Regions from separate parts of the Actinoplanes sp. HUAS TT8 genome, predicted to be linked through region 2. Evidence: riboswitches for the same ligand, from Rfam matches in the RefSeq annotation. Region 2 holds a riboswitch; the other holds the start of a gene.
What was found. Region 2 has a riboswitch for cyclic di-AMP ahead of ACSHV8_RS38650 (transglycosylase family protein). Riboswitches for the same ligand answer to the same signal wherever they lie in the genome.
Positions count from the first base shown of each region.

Region 1: it holds a riboswitch for cyclic di-AMP, as region 2 does, so the genes downstream of both, ACSHV8_RS39360 (coiled-coil domain-containing protein) here and ACSHV8_RS38650 (transglycosylase family protein) in region 2, are expected to answer to the same signal.

Region 1 is NZ_CP195646.1:8,852,465-8,861,510, reverse strand. Features, by position in the region: gene ACSHV8_RS39375 (HAD family hydrolase) at 1-541, shown strand, start outside; gene ACSHV8_RS39370 (glycoside hydrolase family 65 protein) at 567-2,936, shown strand; gene ACSHV8_RS39365 (coiled-coil domain-containing protein) at 3,010-4,047, opposite strand; cyclic di-AMP (ydaO/yuaA leader) riboswitch at 4,053-4,184, opposite strand; cyclic di-AMP (ydaO/yuaA leader) riboswitch at 4,394-4,530, shown strand; gene ACSHV8_RS39360 (coiled-coil domain-containing protein) at 4,537-5,574, shown strand; gene ACSHV8_RS39355 (ABC transporter ATP-binding protein) at 5,627-6,400, opposite strand; gene ACSHV8_RS39350 (ABC transporter permease) at 6,393-7,289, opposite strand; gene ACSHV8_RS39345 (TetR/AcrR family transcriptional regulator) at 7,478-8,083, shown strand; gene ACSHV8_RS39340 (Atu4866 domain-containing protein) at 8,150-8,512, shown strand; gene pnuC (nicotinamide riboside transporter PnuC) at 8,558-9,046, shown strand, end outside.
Region 2 is NZ_CP195646.1:8,697,364-8,706,409, forward strand. Features, by position in the region: gene ACSHV8_RS38645 (saccharopine dehydrogenase family protein) at 1-790, opposite strand, end outside; cyclic di-AMP (ydaO/yuaA leader) riboswitch at 1,140-1,320, shown strand; gene ACSHV8_RS38650 (transglycosylase family protein) at 1,322-2,005, shown strand; gene ACSHV8_RS38655 (YybH family protein) at 1,977-2,354, opposite strand; gene ACSHV8_RS38660 (LysR family transcriptional regulator) at 2,425-3,300, shown strand; gene ACSHV8_RS38665 (ExeM/NucH family extracellular endonuclease) at 3,412-8,202, opposite strand; gene ACSHV8_RS38670 (MMPL family transporter) at 8,553-9,046, shown strand, end outside.

The sequences.
Region 1 (9,046 bases), 160 kb from region 2:
GCAGCGTGCTGACGGCGTTCGCACGTTCCTCGCCTCTCGTGGCATCACCCTGCCCGAGGGCACTCCCGACGACGATCCCGACCAGGACACCGTCAACGGCGTCGGCAACCGCAAGAACATCCTCGTGTTGCAGAAGATCAAAGAAGGCGCCGTTCAGGTCTACCCCGGCTCGGTGGAGTACCTGAAGGCCGCCAAGGCCGCCGGTCTGCGCCGTGCGGTCGTGTCGGCCAGCGCCAACTGCAAGGACGTGCTCGAGGCGGCCGGCATCGCCGACCTCCTGGAGGCCCGGGTGGACGGCGTCGTCGCGCGCGAGCTCAGCCTGCCCGGCAAGCCCAAGCCGGACACGTTCCTGCACGGGGCGAAGCTGCTCGGCCTCCCGCCGGAGAGCTGCGCCGTCTTCGAGGATGCTCAGGCGGGCGTGGCGGCCGGCCGTGCCGGCGGCTTCGGTGTCGTGATCGGCGTGGACCGGGTCGGCCAGGCCGACGCGCTGCGCGAGAACGGTGCCGACGTCGTAGTCACCGATCTTTCCGAACTTCTCTAATTCACCTTCAAGAAGAGGCACGACCGTGATCCGTGAACGGGCCTACCCCGTCGACCCCTGGCACATCCGGGAGACCCGGCTGGACTTGGACCTGCTGGCCCAGTCAGAGTCGGTGTTCGCGCTCTCGAACGGGCACATCGGGATACGCGGGAATCTGGATGAGGGCGAGCCGCATGGCTTGCCGGGTACGTACCTGAACTCGTTTTACGAGTTGCGGCCGTTGCCGCATGCCGAGGGTGGGTACGGGTTTCCGGAGTCCGGCCAGACGATGGTCAACGTGACCAACGCGAAGTTGATGCGGTTGTTGGTCGATGACGAGCCGTTCGATGTGCGTTACGGCGAGTTGCGGTCGCATGAGCGGTGTCTGGATCTGCGGGCCGGCACCCTGGAACGGACGGTGGAGTGGGTGTCGCCGTCGGGTCAGGGTATCCGGGTGCGGACGACGCGGTTGGTGTCGTTCACGCAGCGGGCGATCGTCGCGTTCCTGTACGAGGTGGAGCCCTTGGACGGGGCGGCCCGGTTGATTCTGCAGTCGGAGTTGGTGGCCAACGAGCAGTTGCCGCCGAGTAGTAAGGATCCGCGGGTCGCGGCGGTGCTGGAGAAGCCGTTGGTGGCCGAGGAGATGTTGGAGCAGCGCTCGGGTGGGTTGCTGGTGCATCGGACCAAGGCCAGTGATCTGCGGATGGCCACGGCGATCGAGCATCTGGTGGAGACCCCGGGCCGGCACGCGATCACCACCGAGGGCCACGGTGATTGGCTGCGCACGACGGTGGCGTGCCGGTTGGAGCCGGGGCAGAAACTACGCGTGGTGAAACTCGCTGCGTATGGCTGGTCGAGTGTCCGATCGCTGCCCGCCCTGCGGGATCAGGTGGGTGCGGCGCTGGCCAGTGCCCGTCTGGACGGCTGGGAGGGTTTGGTCCAGCAGCAGCGGGAGTATCTGGACGCGTTCTGGGATCACTCTGATGTGCGGGTCGAGGGTGACCCGGAGGTGCAGCAGGCGGTCCGGTTCGGGTTGTTCCACACGCTGCAGGCCGGGGCGCGGGCCGAGAAACGCCCGATCGGGTCGAAGGGCCTGACCGGGCCGGGTTATGACGGGCACACGTTCTGGGACGCCGAAACATTCGTGCTCCCGGCGTTGACCTATACGCAGCCGTCGGCGGCGGCGGATGTGCTGCGGTGGCGGCACTCGACCCTGGATCTGGCGCGGGAGCGCGCGCAAACGTTGGGGTTGCAGGGGGCGGCGTTCCCGTGGCGCACGATCCGTGGTCAGGAGTGTTCGGGGTATTGGCCGGCGGGGACGGCGGGTTTCCACATCGGCGCGGATATTGCTGATGCGGTGCGCCGGTATGTGCAGGCCACCGGGGACTACGACTTCGAGCGTGAGTGTGGTCTGGAGTTGTTGGTGGAGACGGCCCGGTTGTGGCGGTCGCTGGGGCACCACGATCGGCACGGCCGGTTCCACATCGACGGGGTGACCGGCCCGGACGAGTACACGGCGATCGTGAACGACAACATCTACACCAACCTGATGGCCCAGCAGAACCTGATGACCGCCGTGGACGCCTGCAAACGGCACCCGGACCTGGCCCGCCGCTTCGGTGTGGACGACGAGGAAGCCGCGTCGTGGCGGGATGCGGCGGCGGCGGTGCACATCCCGTACGACAAGGAACTGGGTGTGCATCAGCAGTGCGAAGGCTTCACCCGGTTGGAGGAGTGGGACTTCGAGAACACCCCGCCGGAGGGGTATCCGCTGCTGCTGAACTACCCGTACTTCGACCTGTACCGCAAGCAGGTCGTCAAGCAGGCCGACATGGTGATGGCCATGTACATCCGGGGTGACGCGTTCACCCCGGAGGAGAAGGTCCGCAACTTCGCCTACTACGACGCCCGCACCGTCCGCGACTCGTCGTTGTCGGCGTGTATCCAGGCGGTGATGGCAGCCGAGACCGGGCACCTCGAACTGGCCCACGACTATCTGGGCGAGGCCGCCCTGATGGACCTGCACGACCTGCACCAGAACGCCCGCGACGGCGTCCACGTCGCGTCCCTCGCCGGATCCTGGATCGCCCTGGTCGCCGGCCTCGGCGGCATGCGCGACTTCAACGGACAACTCGCGTTCGCACCGCGACTGCCCAGCCGGATCAACAACCTCGACTTCTCGCTGCTCTGGCACGGCCTGCGCCTACGAGTCAACGTCACCGCCGACGAGGTCACCTACTCGCTGCGCAACGGCGGCGGCTCGGCCCGACTCACCCTGCTGCACCACGGCAAAGAAATCGAAGTGACCCAGGTCCGCCCGGTGACCATGCCGATTCCGTCGGCCGGTCCGGTCGGTCCCTCGCCGACGCAGCCCGCGGGCCGCGCTCCGGTCCGCCGGGCCACCCCGCATCCATGATTTCTTCGCGTACGGCGTGAAAAAAGCCCCCGGTCCACGCGGACCGGGGGCTTTCTCGTGCTGTCGTCGAGCGCTACAGCAGCGACACGTGCACGTGGTCGGTGTGGTCGCTCGGACCGTGGTAGGCGTGCCAGTTGCCGGTCGCCGGGAACCAGATCTGCTTGTACCAGATCACGTAGTAGATCCCGAGCCGGTCGGCGTTGCGTACCAGGAACGCGGTGAGGTCGTTCCCATACCGCATCATGTCGTCGTTGTGCGCCACCGAGAAGCCGCTGTTCTGCAGGGACCAGTCGCAGGCCCGGCCCTTGGGATGCTCGAACGGACCGCCGTTGCGATGGCAGCCGACGAACCGGTTGAACCCGGCCTTCTTCACCTCCTGATAGAGGTGCAGGGTGCGCTTGGTGATGCAGCCGTCGGTCGTCGGGTCGTCCTGGTTGCAGGACTCCGGCGAGAAGCCGCCCTCGGAGTTGCGCGGTGCCGGCGCCGCGACCTTGGAGACCGCGTCGACGAAACCGTTGGTGATCGTCTTGTTGATGCCGGTCCCGCCGCCGAGCAGTTCGAGCTGGCCCTCGGCCGAGTCGTGCTGCTTCTGCTGGATCGTGAGCTGGGTCTTCTGGTTCTTGACCTCGGCGTCGATCTTCGCCTTGCTGTCGTTGATCGTCGCCAGCGCCGTGTTCAGCTCGTTCAGCTTCGCGTCGTGAAGCTTGTTGATCTCCTCCAGGGAGACCGCCTTGGCGATGAAGTCGGACGAGTCGTTGGCCTGGAGCAGGAAGCTCAGGCTGTTCAGCGTGCCGAACTCGTACTGCTGCCGGGCGATCGCGTTGACCTCGGGGATCAGCGCGTCCCGCGTCTTCTCGGCAGCGGCCTTCTTGACGTTCAGAGCGGCCTGGTTCTTCACCGAGGTCGCGTAGGCGGCCTTGGCGTTGACGAACCGGCGGTTGGTCGTCTCGAGTTGCGCGGAGAGGTCATCGCTGTCGTCACCCTCCGCGGGGGTCGACGAGCTGCCGCTGGGTGCGGCCTGTGCCGGCGTGACCGGTGCCACGAACATCGCGGTGGCGGCCACAAGCGGCGCCAGGGCAAGTATCAGCCACCGGCGGGGACGTGCGGTCATCAACAATCCTTCCTAGTCACCGCCGACCGAGTTAGCTGACGGGTTCGGGACGGAAGCTATCCCTACCGCATTACGCGGATTCACCCCAACTACCTGGTTCCCCGGCTCACCTTTCGGCGATTGGGCGGCGGCCTGCCGGCAACTCGGGGGCGGTGCCGTCCTGGCAGGACCGGCGGCCAGTTTACCTGAGATATCACGCGGTATCAGGACCGGAGAAACCGTCAAAACCGTTACCTGTTAACGACTTTCCGTAATGGTGTCACCAGTGGTGACCGGGCCGTAGCAATGGGTACGAGAACTGTCGATTCCTCGATCGAGTGGGTATGGTCGGTCCCGGTTCCCATCCAGGGAACCGCCGCCTAATCGCAACAACGAGCGAGCCGGGGATCCACGTTTCCTCCGGGGTGAATCCGCGACAGCGGTAGGGATTTCCTTCGTCCCGAACCCGTCAGCTAACCCGGCCGGCGGCCGACGGAAGGAAACAAGCCAGTGCAGCATGTGACTGCGCGGCGACGATGGGTGGCGGTTCTCGCGCTGCTGGTCGCCGCATGCGCGATAGTCGGCGCCGGCGCGCCGGCCTCCGCGGCACCCCGGCCCCTCGCCGCCCCCGGGGAGTCCGGCGACGACGGTGAGGGCGGTTCCAAGTCCCTGCTCGACAAACTCGACGAGGCCTCCAAGGGTTACGTCACGGCCAAGACCAAACTGCAGACGTCCAAGACGCAGCAGACCAAGCTGGCCGCGACGCTCAAAGAGCTCGACGCCGCGATCGGCCCCCAGCAGAAATCCCTGAACATGTACGCCGTGCAGGCCTACACGATGGGCCGGCTCGGGCCGCTGAGCGCGCTGCTCAGCGCCGACACCACCGAAGGCTTCCTGGACCGGGCCCAGCTGCTGACCACCGTGGCCGAGCGGCAGAACCAGGCCGTCTCCGACCTGCGGACCACCCGGGACAATCAGGTCAAGGCCAAGACCGCGATCGACGCGACCATCGTCGACCAGCAGCGGCAGGTGAACGTGATGGCCGCCCGCAAGACGCAGGCCGAGCAGGCGCTCAAGGAAGCGAACCAGGGCAGCGACTCCGGTGACGACTCGGGCAGCTCCGGCGGCAGCACGGACGCGTCCAAGCCCTCCGGCAGCCTCTCCGGCGGCTGCACCGTGGATGATCCGACCACCACCGGCTGCATCACCCCGCGCCTGAACTTCGCGTTGAAGCAGGCCCAGGCGGCCGGCTTCAACCACTACGTGGCCTGCTTCCGGCATCAGAACAGCGGGGAACACCCGAAGGGCCGGGCCTGCGACTTCGCCGCCGACAAGGGCGGCTTCGGCGGGGTGGCGACCGGCAGCAGCAAGACGTACGGCACGAACCTGGCCAACTACTTCATCCACAACGCGGACACGCTCGGCGTGCTCTACGTGATCTGGTTCAAACGGATCTGGCTGCCGAGCAGCGGCTGGAAGTCCTACTCGGGTGCGGGCGGGACGCCGTCGACCGACCATACGAATCACGTACATCTGTCAGTGACCTGATACGCAAGAAGCCCGGGCCGACGGCCCGGGCTTCTTGCTTCGTCGTGAGGACCTACTTCTTCATGTAGGTCTCGTACTCCTTGAGCACTTCCTCGGTGTCGCCGTCGGCGCGGATCTCGCCGGACTCCAGCCAGATCACCCGCTCGCAGGTGTCCCGGATCGACTGCTCGCTGTGGCTGACCAGGAACACCGTGCCGGCGTCCTTGCGCAGCTCGCGGACCCGCGCCTCGCTGCGGCGGCGGAACTTGGCGTCACCGGTGGCCAGCGCCTCGTCGATCAGCAGCACGTCGTGCTTCTTGGCCGCGGCGATCGCGAAGCGCAGCCGGGCCCCCATGCCGGACGAGTACGTCCGCATCGGCAGCGAGGCGAAGTCGCCGCGCTCGTTGATGCCGGAGAACTCGATGATCGAGGCCGCCTTCTCCTTGACCTCGGCCGGGCTCATGCCCATGGCCAGGCAGCCCAGCTCGACGTTGCGCTCGCCGGACAGGTCGTTCATCAGGGCGGCGTTGACGCCCAGCAGCGACGGCTGGCCGGAGGCGTAGATCGCGCCCTGGGCCACCGGCAGCAGACCGGCGACCGCGCGCAGCAGGGTCGACTTGCCCGAGCCGTTGCTGCCGATCAGGCCGATCGCCTCACCCTTGTAGGCGACGAAGCTGACGCCCTTGACCGCGTGCACCTCGCGCACGTTGGCCGAGTTGGTCTTGGTCACGAGCCGCTTGAGAGCCGAGAGCGGGCTGACCTGGTTCGCCCCGATCGCTCCGACGATCTTGTAGACGATGTGCGCGTTGTCCGCGATGACGGTCGGGACCTTCTCGATGTCAGCCACGGCCGTAGCCCTTCTCTCCGCGCCAGAAGTAGAGGAAGCCGCCGATGCTCACGACCACGGCCCAGATGGCGGCCTCGGTCCACAGGAGCTGCGGGCTGCCGGCCAGCTTGACGTTCTCCATCAGCGAGTGCCGGTAGAGCTCGATGAAGACCAGCATCGGGTTCGCCTCGATCAGGTGCAGCTTCCATCCGTGCAGGTGATCGGTGAACCGGGTGACCGGGTAGAGCACGGCCGACGCGTACATCCAGAAGCGCATGATGAACGGGATCAGCTGCTTGATGTCGCGCATCTTGGAACCCAGCCGGGCGAAGAAGAGCGCCAGGCCGACGTTGAACAGCGACTGCAGCAGCAGCGCCGGGAGGACCAGCAGCCACGTCAGGTCGGGCCGCTCACCGGTGAAGAGCACGATGACCAGCAGCACACCGAGCGCGGTGACGAAGTTGCGGATCTCCACCAGGGCGGTCGACAGGGGCAGGCTGCCCCGCGGGAAGTGCAGCGCCCGGATCAGGCCGAGGTTTCCGGTGATCGCGTTGGCGCCCTGACCGACGATGGTCTGCGAGAAACCGAACACGAAAACACCGATACAGAGGTACGCGATGAAGTTCGTGCTGTTCGCGCCGGTGCCGATGATGACACCGAAGATGATGTAGTACACGAACGCGTTCAGGGCCGGGGTGAGAACCTGCCACAGCGTGCCCAGGTGCGTCGTGCCCAGCGCGGAGACCGTCTTGGCCTTGGCGTGCGCGGTGATGAAGTGCCGGTAACCCCACAACTGGGTGAGGTACTCCAACGGTCCGACCAGCCGTCCGGAAGAGGTGAGGCCGTGCCGCTGCGCGAGTTCCTTGAGCGGAATCGCGGGAGCGGTATCGGCAACCGCTGTCTCTGGCATGGGGTGGTGCTCCGATCTCGTCTGCCGGTACGAGGCGGCGGACTCCGGTGATTCGCCTTCAAGCACAGGTAGAAGCATGACAGGCGTCCGCCGACGCCGATGGAACGGGTTCGTATCGACGTCGGAGGGAACGGTATCCGACGTCGCGGCGGGACGCAACCGTTACGTCGTAGCGCTATAGTCACCGTGTGGCGACAGTGAAGCGCGCACCGGCCGGAGCGGCGGTGCTCCGAAATGACATCACCGTGGCGATTCGTAACGCGGTCATGAGCGAGCTGGCAGAGGTCGGTTACGGCCGTCTGTCCATCGAAGCCGTGGCCCGCCGTGCCGGAGTCGGCAAAACGGCGATCTACCGGCGGTGGAGCAACAAGCTGGAGATGGTACTTGAGATCATCACCGATGTCGCCGGGCGGAAGGTGCCGGTGCCCGACACCGGCAGTTTCGCCGGCGACCTCGACCTGCTGATGATGATCGTCAGCCGGGCGCTGCAGCATCGGGTCGCGTCGCAGATCATCCCCGACCTGATGGCCGAGGCCGCCCGCAACCCGCAGATCGCCGAGACCCTGCAACGGGTGCTCCGGCTCCACCAGCAGTCGGTCGGGGAGAAGCTGGTCGGCCAGGCGATCACCCGTGGTGAGCTGCCCGAAGGCACCGATCCGGACGTCGCGGTGGACCTGATCCTCGGCCCGCTGTACTGGCGTCTCGCGGTGTCCCGGCAGCCGGTCACCGACGACTACCTGGAGAAGCTGGCGGCGGCCGTGCTCGGCTCGCTGAAGGGGGGATCGGCCACCTAGGTCGCTCCTCAGACGCAACTACGACATTCCTCGCGGTGGCCGACGTGCGGGCCGAACGAAATGGGCATGCACTCCAGCCCCCCGCACGTCGACACCACGATCCTGGACGCCGCCGCGATGCTCGCCATCGCCATGGGCCGCACCTCCGACATGTCGCTCGGCATGGCCCCGAAGCGCCCCGAGGTGATCACCGGGGCGGCGGTCGTGGGCGCGTGGCGCAGCCCCGACGGCGCGATCAAACTGCAGATCAAGACCGATGGGACGTACGACGGTGAGGTCGCCGGCCGGCGCAAGCGACCGCACGGGACGTACCGGATCGACGGCGCCTCGGTCGTGCTGCACGACGACACGTCCGGGCTGAAGACGCCGGTCACGCTCGTGCACGAGGGCGAGCTGGAGATGGCCGGGCACCGGCTGCTCCCGGAATAGCCGCGGCTCCTTCTCCTCGCCCCCGAGGTCAGCGATGCTGTGACCGTGATCGATTGGTTGAACGGCACCGCGCTGACCGCCTTCGGGGTCGCGACCACCTGGGCCGAGGTGCTCGGTTTCGTCACCGGCCTGCTCAACGTCGGTCTGCTGGTCCGGCAGCACATCCTCAACTGGCCCCTGGGCATCCTCAACGTCCTGCTGCTGATGCTGGTCTTCGGCACGGCCGGCCTCTACGCGGACATGGGCCTGCAGGTCGTCTACGTGATCCTGGGGTTCTACGGCTGGTGGGCCTGGCTCTACGGCGGCGCGGACCGGACCCACCTGGTGGTGCGGCGCACGACCCGGGCCGAGTGGCTGGGACAGGCCGTGGCCGGGGCGCTGCTGACCGGTGGACTGTGGCTGTTCCTGGACCGGCTGACCGGGTCGACGGTGCCGCTGGCGGATGCGCTGACGACCGCTTTGTCGCTGCTGGCGACGTACGGTCAGACGCGCAAACTGGTGGAGAACTGGTGGTTGTGGATCATCGCCGATGTG
Region 2 (9,046 bases):
CCCAGGATCGCAACGCGTTGCTGCGCCGCACCACCCGCGTGTTGTAGGACGCCATCACGAACGGCGCGAGTCGCCCGCGCAGCCGCGGGTCCACTTCGGAGGCCGGGAACGTGTCCAGGTCGCTCTGCCGGGGCAGTTTCGGTTCGGCCTTGCGGTCGGGGCTCAGCGAGTACGGACTTCCGGCCACCCGCCGCAGCGCCGGGTCCTTCTTCATGTCGTCGACCTGGTTGCGCATCGAGTCGATGGTGCCGCCGCTGGCCCCGCCGCGCATGCTCGTCACCACGAGCGTGGTGTCGGTCAACTCGCCCGCGCCGTCCGATTCGACCAGCTTGTGGAGGACGTGGACGCCGATGTCGGACGGGATGGAGTCGAAGCCGCAGGAGTGGACGATCCGCGCACCGGTGCTGCGAGCGAGTTCGTGGTTCGCGTCGATGCTGTCCCGGGCGAACAGCACTTCACCGGTCAGATCAACGTAGTCGGTGCCGGTCGTCGCGCAGGCGTGCGCAAGGGCGTGGCCGTATTTCGCGTACGGCCCGACCGTGGTGACCACCACCCGGGTGCGTCCGGCCAGCGTGGTCAGCGCCTCGGTGTCGGCCGCGTCGGCGACCAGAACCGGCCAGTCGACGCCGAGCCGGTCCCGAACCGCCGCCAGTTTCTCCGCCGAGCGGCCGGCCAGCGCGATTCGGGTGCCGGCCGGTGCGTGTCCGGCGAGATATTCCGCCACCAGTACGCCGACGAAGCCGGTCGCACCGTAGACGATCACCTCGAAGTCGCGTGAACGATCACTCATGGTCGGAGATTGTGCACCCCGGACCGCGTCCAGGGGAACTGGCCGGTAACAACCGCGCGGAAACCCTTGTACAGGACCGGAGTCGCATGAGCACGCAGCCGGGATCCGAACGAGCGCGGCATTTTTACCCAGTCGTGCGAGCGCTAAGCCTATGGAGAGCGGCTTTCCCCCGTATGCGCGACCACGTGGGTGGCAAGTCGCGCCACGATTGAAGAACTCAGGGAGTTATTCACACAAAGGAAGATCAAAGCGGCTAATTTGTGAGAACAAAGTCACCGGCCCCGCTTCCGGACGTAGTCAGTCCAGTGAGGTGGTGGCTACCGTCGGCAGTCCGCAATCGCGGACACCGTGGCCGGAACGCCGAGTCCTGCCTGCTGGTCACGGTCAACAACACACAGGCATGGAGCGGGGGACCCACAAGTTCCTCGGCGCGCTCGAACCGGAGCGCGCCTCGGGGTGAAGCCGCTCACGCGGCCGGGCTCCTCGGCCCGAACCCGACAGCTCACCTCGTAGGCGTGGAGGGAAAACTTCATGCTTCACCTGAACAAGCGGGTTCGTCGTGTCCTCTCCCGGCGAGCCCAGTCCCCGCGCGCCCTTTTACGGCCGATGCCGGCCGAGCGCGCTCCATCAGGGCCCCAGCACCGCGCGGTCTCCAAGCGGACCCGGGTCCGGCGTGCTCTCGGCATCACGATCGCCGGGCTGGCCGGCGCCGTGGGCCTGCTGGCCGTCGAGTCCGCACCGGCCAGCGCTGCCCCGAACGTGAACTGGGACGCCGTGGCCCGATGCGAATCCGGCGGCAACTGGCGGATCAACACCGGCAACGGCTATTACGGCGGCCTGCAGTTCAGTCGTTCGACGTGGCGTGCTCACGGCGGCGGCAAATACGGCTCCACGGCCAATCTCGCCTCCAAGAACGAGCAGATCACGGTCGCCGAACGGGTGCTGCGCAGCCAGGGGATCCACGCCTGGCCCACGTGCGGCCGCCGGGGCCTGACCAGCGCCCGGACCACCACGAAGGTGAGCCCTTACCGCCTGGCCTCCTACAACACCGCGTTGAAGACCACCGGCACCTACGTCGTGCGGCGTGGTGACACGTTGTCCGGCATCGCCGCGCGCCACCACGTCCGCGGCGGCTGGCGGGCCCTTTACCGCGCCAACGCGACCCGTCTGAGCAACCCGAACCACCTCAGGGTCGGTCAGCGCCTGGCGCTCTGACGAATTCCGGCTGGTCGAGCACCCGCAGCCACGTTCCGTCGGGCTGCCGGCGGACCACCTGCGCCCTCGCCCCGGCCCCGTCTTTCGGCGGTGTCGAGGTGAGGGCCAGGTCGCCGCTGATCAGGGTCGGCAGCGGGGGCTCGGGCTCGAACCGGGGCATCCTGGGCAGCAGCTCGGCCCAGAGCTTCTGGATCGCGGCGCGGCCGACCGTCTGGCTGCCCGGCGGGAAGGCCATCACGGCCTCCTCCTCATACAGCAGCGCGAGGCCTTCGGCGTCCTTCGCGTTGGCGCGCTCGACGAACAGGCGCGTCAGGTCTTCGGGTCGGTGGGCCTTCTCGCGTTCGGTCATGACTCCACCCTCCTCCGGCCCGATCCACAAGTCCAACAGATAGTTCTTCTAGCTACTACAATTCCTACTCATGGATTTGCGGCAGCTGGAGTACTTCGTCGCGGTCGCCGAGACCGGCAGTTTCACCCGCGCCGCCGAACGGGTGCACATCACCCAGTCCGGGGTGAGTGCCCAGGTCAAAGCGTTGGAGCACGAGCTCGGGGCCGAGCTTTTCGTCCGCAGCGGGCGGACCGCCCGGCTCACCGACGCCGGTTCCGTCGCGCTGCGCCACGCCCGGGCCGCGCTCGACTCGACGCTTGACCTGCGCGACGCCATCGACGACGTGAAAGGCCTGGTCCGGGGGCGGCTGACGATCGGGATGGTGATCGGCTGCGAGGTCGCGCCGCTCTTCGACGCGCTCGCCGCCTTCCACGACGATCATCCGGGCATCGAGGTCGAGCTGACCGAGGCGAATTCGGATCAGCTCGTCGCCGGTGTCCGGGCCGGCGCGATCGACGTCGCTCTGGCCGGGCTGGCCGGCGAGCCGCCGGAACATCTCGCGTCGCACGTCATCGTCAGCGAGCCGCTCGTCGCGCTCACCTCCCCCGGCAGTGAGCTGGCGCGACGCGGCCGCCTGGCGATCACCGGGCTCACCTCGTACCCAATAATCTGTCTTCCGCAAGGCACCGGCATCCGTGACGTGCTCGACCGGGCCGGGATGGCCGGGCTCGGGCTGCGACCGCAGGTCGCACTCGTCGCGACGTCGCCGGAAACCGTCGCCGGCCTGGCCCGCCGGGGTCTCGGGGTGGCCATCCTGAGCGAGTCGATGGCCGCCGCCCACCCGGATCTGATCGCCGTCCCGATCGACGGCATCGAGATCCCGGCCCTGCTGGCCCTGGTCTGGGTCGAGCGCACGAGTCCGGCGCTCGCCGCCTTCCTCAAGCACTGCCGAGCCGCCTTCGGCTGACCCTCAAAAAACCATCAAAATCCGCTTACGGTACGGCCATAGCACCGCCCTGACATGCGGAAAGGCCCCCGCCGCGCTGATCGCGACGAGGGCCTCCCGGCCTGTCAGGTGTTACCGCGTGATCGTCCGGAAGTAGACCTTGGCGGCCGAGGTGTTACCGGCCTTGTCCACCCCCCAGTACGAGATCCGCAGGATGCCCGTCTTCACGCCGGTGACCCGGACGCTCCACGTGCTCCCGCTGAACGACGCGTTCACCACCTCAGCCTTGGCCAGGGCGGACGTCCGCGAGGACGCCTTGACCCACTTGCCGTGGCTGTAGTAGTACCAGTGGCTGCCCCGCTGCTCGGTCAGCTTGACCCGGACCGAGCGGACACCGAGACCGGTGTCGCTGACCGAGCCGGTGACCTTGGCCCACGAGGTCGCGCGGTTGGGGCCGCTCGGCACCTTCAGGGTGACCTTGGGCGCCCAGACGTCCTTGACGACCTTGACCGAACCGGCGGTCACGGTGGTGCCGGCGCCGACGCCGTTCACCGGGGTGACCTTGATGGTGTAGGTGCCGGCCTTGGTGTAGGTGTGCGCCACCGGCGTGTTGGCCGACGCGCTGCCGACGTAGCCGTCGCCCCAGCTGATCTTCACCGAGGTGCCGTTCACGCCGCTGACCCGCAGCGTGATCGACTGGGTGGCGTAGATCGAACCCCGGTCGACGCTGTACTTGCCGGTCTGGACGGCCGCCGTGACGGTACCGGCGGCGATCGGCGCGGACGCGTTGCCGGCCTTGTCGGTGATCGTCACCGTGACCGCGAACGTGCCGGCCTTGGCGTACTTGTGGGTGGCGGTCTTCGCGCCGGCCGCCAGCGTCTCCGCCGCGCTGCCGTCGCCCCAGTTGACCACCTGCGTGATCCCGGCGACGTCACTGTCGTCGGAGAGCGTCTTCTGGGTCAGGGTGACCGTCTGACCGGTCCAGATGCTCGCCGCGTTCACCGAGTAGGAGCCGGTCGGCGCGGTGGTGTCGGTCGGGGCCGGCACGTACACCTTGCTGCGGGGCGCGGTGACCGCGGTGATCGGCGTGTACTTGGCGAAGAAGTTGACCAGCATGGTCAGGTCGTTGTCGCCGGTGGTGGTCGCGCTCGGCTTGTTCAGGCCCAGGGAGGTGAAGTTGTCGCCACCCGCGGCGAGGAACGAGTTCATCGACACCCGGTACGAGCCGGCCGGGTCGAGGGTGACCCCGTTCAGCTTCAGCGTCGACGCGATGATGTGCGAGCCACGGGCCGCGGCCGGGTCGTACTCGTAGGTCAGGCCCTTCGACACACCCAGGTGCAGGATCGGCCGGGACGCGCCGTCCGGCTGCCACTGCTCCTCCAGCGCGCTCTTGATCTGCGCACCGGTCAGGGTCTTGGTGACCATGTCGTTGGCGAACGGCTGAACCGCGTACGCCTCCGAGTAGGTGATCACCCCGTCGTCACCGACCAGCAGGTCGTTACGCAGGCCACCCGGGTTCATGACGGCGATCTGCGCCCCACCCCGGCCGGCGTCGCTGGTCTGGTCGAGCTGCACGTCGGCGATGAAGTTGCCCATCACCGACTCCGAGCCACGGTCCTCGGTACCGGTCGCCGAGTAGGCCCGCTTGATGTCGGTCGTGATGTTGCCCAGGACCTTCTTGCCGAGTTCGGCCGAGTTGGTCTTGGCGGCGGCCACGATCCCGGCCACGGTCGGGTCCTCGGCGTAGCCCTTGACGTCGATCAGCTCGGCGGTCGAGCTGGTCACCGACTTGGTCACCGGGTCGTACGTGAGGTTCGCCCGGCCCAGACGCAGACCGTAGTCCTCGGCCTGCAGCACCGGACGGGTCTTGTCCGTTCCGGGGATCGGGATCTCGAACGCGTACGGCTGGTGCGTGTGGCCGCTGAAGATCGCGTCCACGTTCGCGTCGAGCCGCGTGAACGCGCCGAACACCTTGTCGCTCTGCAGCGCCTCGGCGGAGTTGATGTTCTCGGTGGCGGCGCCCTCGTGAGCGAGCACCACGACCACGTCCGCCTCGCCGTTCGACTCGTCGCCGTCGGACAGCTCGTCGGCCACCTTGTTCGCCTCGGCCACCGGGTCACGGAAGTCCAGACCCTTGACGCCGTCCGGGCTGACCATGTTCGGGGTCTCCAGCGTGACCACGCCGATGTAACCGACGCGCACGCCGCCCACGGTCTGCACCGAGTAGCCGGGCAGGATCCGCTTGTCGTCCTTGTAGACGTTCGCGGCCAGGTACGGGAAGTTGGCCTTCTGGTCCAGGTGGTTCAGCAGGTCGTCGGCGCCCTTGTCGAACTCGTGGTTGCCGACCGAGGAGACGCTCAGGCCACCGGCGTTCAGGGCGTCGAGCGTCGGGTCGTCGTTCGCGATCGACGAGACGAAGGTGGACGCGCCGACGAGGTCACCGGACGCGCTCCACAGCGTGTTCGGGTTCTCCCCGCGCAGCTTGTTGACCAGCCCGACGAGCTGCGCGGCGCCACCGTTACCGGCGGTCGGCTGCTCGATCCGGCCGTGGAAGTCGTTGATGCTCAGCAGCTGCAGGTCGATCGGCTTCGGCGCGCTGGTGTCCAGGCCGATCACGACCGGGTCGTGGTCGCTGGCCCGGTACGGGTCGGCGTTGTAGAACGGCGCGTAACCGTCGTACTCGAAGGCGTACGACTCGACCGAGTTGATGTTCCAGATGTCGACGCCGGTGACCCGGGAGGTCAGCGCCGGCGTGGTCAGCGCGTGGTCCAGCGAACCGGACTCGCCACCGAAGACGTACGAGTTCTTGCCCGGCGCCTTGGTGGTGTGCACGTCGGTGTAGCCCGCGCCGTAGAGGACCTGCATCGGGTCCTCCTGGGTGTAGGAGTTGAAGTCACCCAGCAGGATCACCTTGTCGGTGCCGCTGTCCTTCTCCACACCGTTGACGAACGACACCAGCGACGCGGCCTGACGCTTGCGGTCACCGTTGTACGGGCCCTGCCCGTCCCCACTGTCCACATTGTCGCCGGTCGGGGCGACCGAGGCGCTCTTCGACTTCAGGTGGTTGGCCACCACGGTGAAGTCGATGCTGCCGGAGGTGAAGGTCTGCGCGATCGGCTCACGCGCGTTCGACCACACGGTCTCGTCGTTGATCGACCGGGACGCGCCCTTGGGCGTGACCTTGGCCGGCTTGAAGATGATCGCCGTGGTGATGAAGTCCTGCTGGTCCGCGCCGGGCAGCTCGGCCGGCGTGCGGACGTAGTCCCACGTGCCCGCGCCGTCCTTCTCGTTCAGCGCGCCGACCAGCGTCTTCAGCGCCAGCTGGGGGTCGTTCGCCTCGAAGCGGACCGAGTTCTCGATCTCCATCAGCGCGACGACGTCGGCGTCCAGCGAGGAGATCGCCGTGACGATCTTCGTCTGCTGCTTGACCAGCGCGGCCGCGTCCTTGGCGCCACGGGCGTTGGCGTTCTGCGACGGGAAGTGCACGAAGTAGTTCAAGACGTTGAAGCTGGCCACCTTGATGTCGCCACCGACGGCCGCCGGCGCGGTGGTCCGCGGGTTGGCCGAGGTGAAGGTGGTCCGGTTCGCGGCCGGGGTCTCGGCGGTCACCACGGTGGTCGGCTCGAGCAGCCAGTCACCGTAGGAGTAGTCGAGCACGACCGGCCCGAACGAGGCGACCTTGTCGCCGGCCCGGATCGGCGCGTCCTTGCTGATGTACGGCGGCGCGATGCCGGCCGTGGACAGCGTGGTGGTCCGGCCGTCGTCGAGCAGGATGCGGCTCGCGCGGTTGGCCGCCTTGAGCGCGACCGCCTCGGCGCTGCCGGCCTTGGCCACGTCGGTCGGAACCTTGGCGACCTTGTCACCCGCGGTGAGGACGGCCTCGCCGTAGGAGGTCAGGTAGTACGGGTCCGAGACGGTGTAGTCACCGGCCGGGGAGACCAGCATGCCCTCGACCGACTCGCGGACCGCGTCGCTCGCCGGCAGGGCCAGCGGGGAGGCGGTCGGCACGGTCACGTCGTGCGCGCAGACCTGGGCGTCGGTCTTGGCCGCCAGGGTCAGCTCGGTCAGCGTGTTGAACTCGGTGACCGTGCCGGTCACCCGGACCTGGTCGCCGATCGCGATGTCGGGCAGGCTGGATCCGAAGACGAAGATCGCGTCGGACGCGACACCCTCGGCGGCGGTGTGGCTCGTGCCCGCGGTCTGGATGTAGAAGCCGCTGAAGCCGCCGGTGCGGTGGTCGGCGGTGACGACGCCCTCGACGGTGACCTTCGAGCCGGCCAGCGGGGAAGCCGCGCCGGTGCCCTGCACCTCGGCGATGGTGTTGGTCACCGCGGTGTCACACCCGACCGGGGTGCCCGGGTCGGTGGTGGCAGCCTTGTTCACACTGCCGAACGAGTTCTGCGCCGCGGCCAGCCAGGTGCCGTCGATCTTCTGCAGCGAGTAGCCGACCGGAGTGCTGTTCGACTCCGAGACGCCGATGTCGGTGCTGGTCAGACCCGCGGCCGGGGTGCCGGTGGCGCCGGTCATGGTGCCCTCGTAGCTGAGGAACTCGGCGACCGTGCCGTCCGGCTTCACCAGGGCCAGGCCGTCCGGGGCGCCGTTCTGGACGCCGTCCTTGCCCCAGGTCTGCACGTACACGCCGTTGGTGGCGACCATGCCGCTCAGAGGCTTGGTGTCGTAGACGCCGTTGCCGCTGCCGTTGTAGAGGGCGAGCGTCCAGCCGGTCGGGTCGAAATCGGCCGGAGCCTGGATCTCGACGGCCTCACCGGTGTCGTCGCCGACGTTGTCGTAGTGGATCTCGGAGATGAAGGGGATCTGGGCCTCGGCCGCGAACGCCGGCACGGAGAAGCCCAATCCCAGCGCGGTCGCGAGTGCCGCCGCGCCCAGGGCTCGGAGAGCCTGAGGGCTCGCAGCGGCGCTCACGCTGCGTAGATATGGACGCATGGAAACAGGTCCCCCTAGGGAAGTGAGTGCGCCGGAGCGTAGGTAGGTTCGGTGACGTTCTCTTCTCGCCCAGGTAACAGAAAGGGGTGCGGCCCACAAAGGACGGGGTTGAATCCACCTTTATCGACCCTTCGATGTGATCACAGTTGAGCATCGGACTCTCCACTACGGATTGTTACCTGTTGGCTGTCTATACAACGCGTAACGAAACGTCTGCGTCGCGACGGGACGCATACGGCCCGGCGCGGGTGTTTTGTGCCGGTTCTCAGGCCACCGAAAAGTAGGCCGATTACGTGGGTCGACCCCGCCTCACCGTGCAAGGAGCAACCGTGGCGACCCTGCTGTACCGGCTCGGCCGGCTGTCCTATCGGCGACGCCGTCTGACCCTGGCCGTCTGGGCACTGGTCCTCGCGCTCATCGGGATCGGCGCGGCCACCCTCTCCGGGCCGACCACCGGCGCGTTCTCCATCCCGGGAACCGAGTCGCAGCGCGCCATGGAGCTGCTGGCCGAGAAGTTCGGCGGCGGCTCGGACAACGCCAGTGCCAAGGTCGTCTTCACCGCTCCGGCCGGTTCGACGCTCACCGCCGACCAGCAGAAGTCCGCGGTCGAGGCCGTCGTCGCCGCGCTCGCCGGGGTACCGCAGGTGTCCGCGGTCGCCGACCCGTACGAGGCGAAGACGGTCTCGGAGGACGCGCGGACCGCGTACGCGACGGTCACCTACTCGGTGCCGGCCACCGCGGTCACCGACGCGGGCCGCGACGCGCTCTTCGCCGCCGGGGACACCGCGAAGTCGGCCGGGCTCGGCGTCGAGTACTCCGGCGA